Regions from separate parts of the Sporolactobacillus caesalpiniae genome, predicted to be linked through region 2. Evidence: riboswitches for the same ligand, from Rfam matches in the RefSeq annotation. Region 2 holds a riboswitch; the other holds the start of a gene.

Region 1 (2,203 bases), on a different contig from region 2:
AACGATTGCTTGCTTATTTGACAAGTCTTGATTAAGTCAACAATTGTCTCTTCAGCAACCAAATTATTAGGTAACCCTGTAAGTACATCATGAAAAGCCTTAAAACGTATTTCCTCCGCTTTTTGGATCTCGTACGCTTTCTTCATCTGCTGATAGCTGTCCATGACCAATTGATAGTTCAGATTAAGCACTTTGCCTAACGCATCGGAAATCGTCAGTGCTTGTTCGCTGTAATTGACAGCTTTGATGATCCCATCCATAAGTCTGCGCTGATACAGATGGTTAAGCGCGGCTTGATTGGTCAAGTTTAGATGATGATCAAAGAAAAAAGCCGCCTGGTCCCTGCATATCGTCAGAAAGTGCTGATCGATGATTCCACTGAAAACACTCCGAGCTTGCGTTACGTACATGAGTGTCAGATCTTCTTTTGTCTTCTCAGACAGAACCATACTTTGTATATTGAATAAATCGGAAACAGATTGACTCATCTGCTGAGCAACATGGGCGAAGTCGTGTAACATAAACGGGCGCATCCATCTTACCAATTGTAAATCCAACATGTGGATTTGCGTCAGGCTAATCCGCTGTTTAACCAAATGGTCGCTAATTGATAAATCTACCGCTTGCTTCTTCACTTCCGCGAGCCATTTTTCTCGATTTAACTGTTCCCCCATCTTGTGTTCACCCTCATCATTTCTTTGCTGCCTTAATTTCGTAATTGAGAGACTAATACATTCTTTTTATCGTCACAAGAGGAACAAAAGTGAACAGGTTCATGATTGATTCAAAAAAATTTTTAGCAAAAAACAAAACATTGACGAACGGTCCATTCCATGTTAGTATTCAAATTAACTTAATTAATCTCTTATTGCGAGCGGCGGAGGGACTGGCCCTATGAAGCCCGGCAACCTTTCAGATTTATGAAAAGGTGCTAATTCCAGCAAGATTTCTGTTTTAGAGATCTTGAAAGATAAGAGGGTGCGGATGATATGTCAAGCCTCTCTATTAAACTAGAGAGGCTTTTTGTTTGTCCCCTCAAAAAAATAGGATTGCAGAACACAGGAGGATGATCATGAGTAACGTATTAAGCGCGAATCTTGGATACCCGAGAATTGGTGAGAAAAGAGAATGGAAAAAGGCACTTGAACAATTTTGGGCAGGAAAAATTTCAAAAGAAACTTTTCTAGATACGGTAAAAACATTGCGATTAAGTTATCTAAAAAAACAAAAGGACATTGGTGTCGACCTGATTCCAGTTGGCGACTTCAGTCTCTATGACCATGTTCTTGATACCGCCGTTCTTTTTGGTTTAATCCCTGATCGATTTAAATCAGACGAAAAAGAAGTATCCCTCGAAACCTATTTTTCGATCGCCCGAGGCAACAAAGATGCAGAAGCATCGGAAATGACAAAATGGTTTAACACAAACTATCACTATATCGTTCCGGAAATCACTAATGATACGAAGCCTTATCTCACTAGGAACCGCCTTCTTGATCTGTTCAACGAAGCGAAAACAGAACTGGGTATTATTACAAAGCCCGTTATTGTAGGACCAATCACATTATTGAAACTCTCAAAAGGTTATGATGACGATCACTTTACCACACTGCTTGACGCACTGCTTCCTCTATACGCCCAAGTACTAGGCGAGCTGCAAGCGGCCGGCGCGGAATGGGTACAGATTGATGAACCGATTCTTGTTAGAGAACAAAGCGAAGAAGATCTTGCTGCATTCAACCGCGCTTACAAATTTATTAAAGAAAGCGTTCCTGAATTAAAACTTCTGCTTCAAACCTACTTCGAAGCGATTGACGACTACAAAGAAGTTGTGCAATTGCCTGTAGATGGAATCGGACTTGATTTTATTTACGGCAAAGAAGCGAATCTGGCCGCGATTAAAGCATACGGCTTTCCGGAAGACAAAGTACTTGCCGCTGGAGTTGTTGACGGCCGCAATATCTGGAAGACTGATTTAGCTGCAACACTTGCCGAACTTCAAACCTTGCTTTCAGCGGTTAAGGATCACGGAAAACTTTGGGTCACTCCGTCATCAAGTCTGCTGCATGTGCCGGTAACGGTATCCAATGAAAACGATCTGGATTCGGTCTTACTGAACGCACTTTCCTTCGCAGATGAGAAACTGAACGAAGTCGTTACGCTTGCTAAGGGACTAAGCGAAGGCGAAGCCGCAATCGCTGAC
Region 2 (2,203 bases):
GCTGCAGGAACAATCGATTACGTTGCGAGAGACCAGCTTGCCAACCGGCGTTTTTGCCGAGATCTCAGGTGACCCGAACGGACCTGCTGTAGGACTTCGCGCGGATATCGACGCATTGCCGATTCATGAACAAACCGACTTGCCCTATAAATCACGAAATGAAGGCGTGATGCATGCTTGCGGTCACGATTTTCATACGACCGCTTTACTCTGGGCCGCCGCTTTGTTAAAACAAAATCAGGAAAATCTTCCAGGCACTGTCCGTCTGATCTTTCAACCTGCCGAAGAAACCGGCCATGGGGGACTCAAAGTGGTCAAAGACGGTCAACTCAAAGGACTGGACACAGTGATCGGCATTCACAACAAACCCGATTTGCCGGTTGGAACGATCGGTATCAAGCCCGGACCACTTATGGCGGCTTGCGACAAATTTAAAATCACGCTTCATGGAGTCGGCGGACATGCGGCAATTCCCGAACGGACCCGCGATCCGATTGTGGCTGCCGCGTCATTCGTTCAGACAGCGCAAACGATCGTCAGTCGAAACATTTCGCCCAAGCATGAAGCGGTTGTGAGTATTACCAGTATTCACGGTGGCGACGTGTGGAATGTGTTGCCTGGAGAGGTTGAACTGCTCGGCACGGTACGCACCTTTTATGATCAGGACCGAGATTTGATCATTGATCGTTTTGCCGCAATCGCCGATGGGCTCCAGAAGGCCTGCAACGTGCAGATTGCTGTTGAATGGGGCCAAGGAACGCCATCCGTATTTAATGATGAAAAAATAACGCGGATTGTTCGCGCAGCAAATGAAAACGAAGTGCAGGTGGTGACACCGGAAGTATCGGTGGCCGGAGATGATTTTTCTTGTTTCCAACGTGAGGTACCCGGCGTGTTTGCATTCGTAGGATCGAACGGACCGGAAGATTGGCATCACCCTGCGTTCCATGTTGATCCTGAAGGAATCCGCATTGCCGCGGAGCTCTATTGTCGTTCTGCCGTTGCCGTACTGAGGGCATTAAAGGATTCGAACGTTCATTGATCTGCAGAAATCAGTGACATACTAATAAAAGAATAGTCCTAGTCATGCTTATCTAGAGAGGTGGAGGGATTGGCCCTGCGAAGCCTCAGCAACCGGTCGTTACGACACGGTGCTAATTCCAAAAGTAGTAATGCTTGAAGATGAGTTGAGGTCAGTAACCATGAAAAACCTGTTTCCTCTTCTTATTGATGAGAAAGCAGGTTTTTATTTTTTGCGGCAAGGACAAAGTGACTCAGGGAAGGTATCAGGAATTTGCTGAGAAGCTTAAACACCAATAAAGGTTAAGCAATAAAATCTATTAAGGAGATGTCGCACCATGGGCAGCGTTCAAAAAAAATCCATTGAAAACAGACAGGAACGGTTAATCGAACAGCTGATTGCTCATGAAGTATATAAAATAAATGGAAAGCATCTTTTTCAATTACCGCTATCCGAGTTGGAACATGAATATAAGCACGTACGGAACCTGCATTCCACTATGTAGGAGGATTCAACGATAACACAGAAATGACCCATCAATCCAACAGCCATTTACATTTTCTGGTGCAACTTTCTTTTGATCACTTTTCCATATTTTCCATAAAAGGCCAGAATAGAAAGAACGACGCCCAATGGAAGCAATGCAGCATACTGTGTGAAATGAAGCAGTAACCCTGCCGGAAGCGCCGCGCTCTGCTGAATGCCTAGTCCGGCAAGGCCGATAATGACTCCGTATTCAAAGAGACCAACAGAACCGGGCGAGGCAGGTATAAAGCCAACGAGGTTTGTTGTGGCAAAAACGGCGAGCGACATACGAAGAGATGTCACCCAGTTGAAGCCGAACGCGATCAGTCCCATCCACATGGAAAAAAGAAGGAGGATATATGAAAGAAGAACCCAAAGCATCATCTTCAGCATACCAATCGTTAAATAATAGCTGCGCAATCGCGGCACAAAATAAATAACAATCAACAGCAACACGATGAGGACAATACATGAAAAGAAAAGAATCCACAGGATAGTTAAGATCTTGGTATCTTTAAATCCAGAAAAAGGTACGGCGAGAAGTGAGATGACGATAATCGCAATCGAGTCAGCGATCGCTGGTGCCATAATTAACTTCGTCCGACGCAGCGCAGTGTAGTCGTCCGGAAAAAAAGCGAAGCGTAATCCGTCACCGAT

The links. Region 2 has a riboswitch for S-adenosylmethionine ahead of ABWW58_RS09490 (Fur-regulated basic protein FbpA). Riboswitches for the same ligand answer to the same signal wherever they lie in the genome.
Region 1: another riboswitch for S-adenosylmethionine. It lies ahead of metE (5-methyltetrahydropteroyltriglutamate--homocysteine S-methyltransferase); the one in region 2 lies ahead of ABWW58_RS09490 (Fur-regulated basic protein FbpA).

The regions. Positions count from the first base shown of each region.
Region 1 is NZ_JBEVCB010000001.1:81,929-84,131, reverse strand. It holds gene ABWW58_RS00395 (putative bifunctional diguanylate cyclase/phosphodiesterase) at 1-674, opposite strand, end outside; SAM riboswitch class I at 863-977, shown strand; gene metE (5-methyltetrahydropteroyltriglutamate--homocysteine S-methyltransferase) at 1,073-2,203, shown strand, end outside.
Region 2 is NZ_JBEVCB010000004.1:225,396-227,598, reverse strand. It holds gene ABWW58_RS09495 (amidohydrolase) at 1-1,042, shown strand, start outside; SAM riboswitch class I at 1,088-1,189, shown strand; gene ABWW58_RS09490 (Fur-regulated basic protein FbpA) at 1,359-1,526, shown strand; gene ABWW58_RS09485 (lysylphosphatidylglycerol synthase domain-containing protein) at 1,574-2,203, opposite strand, start outside.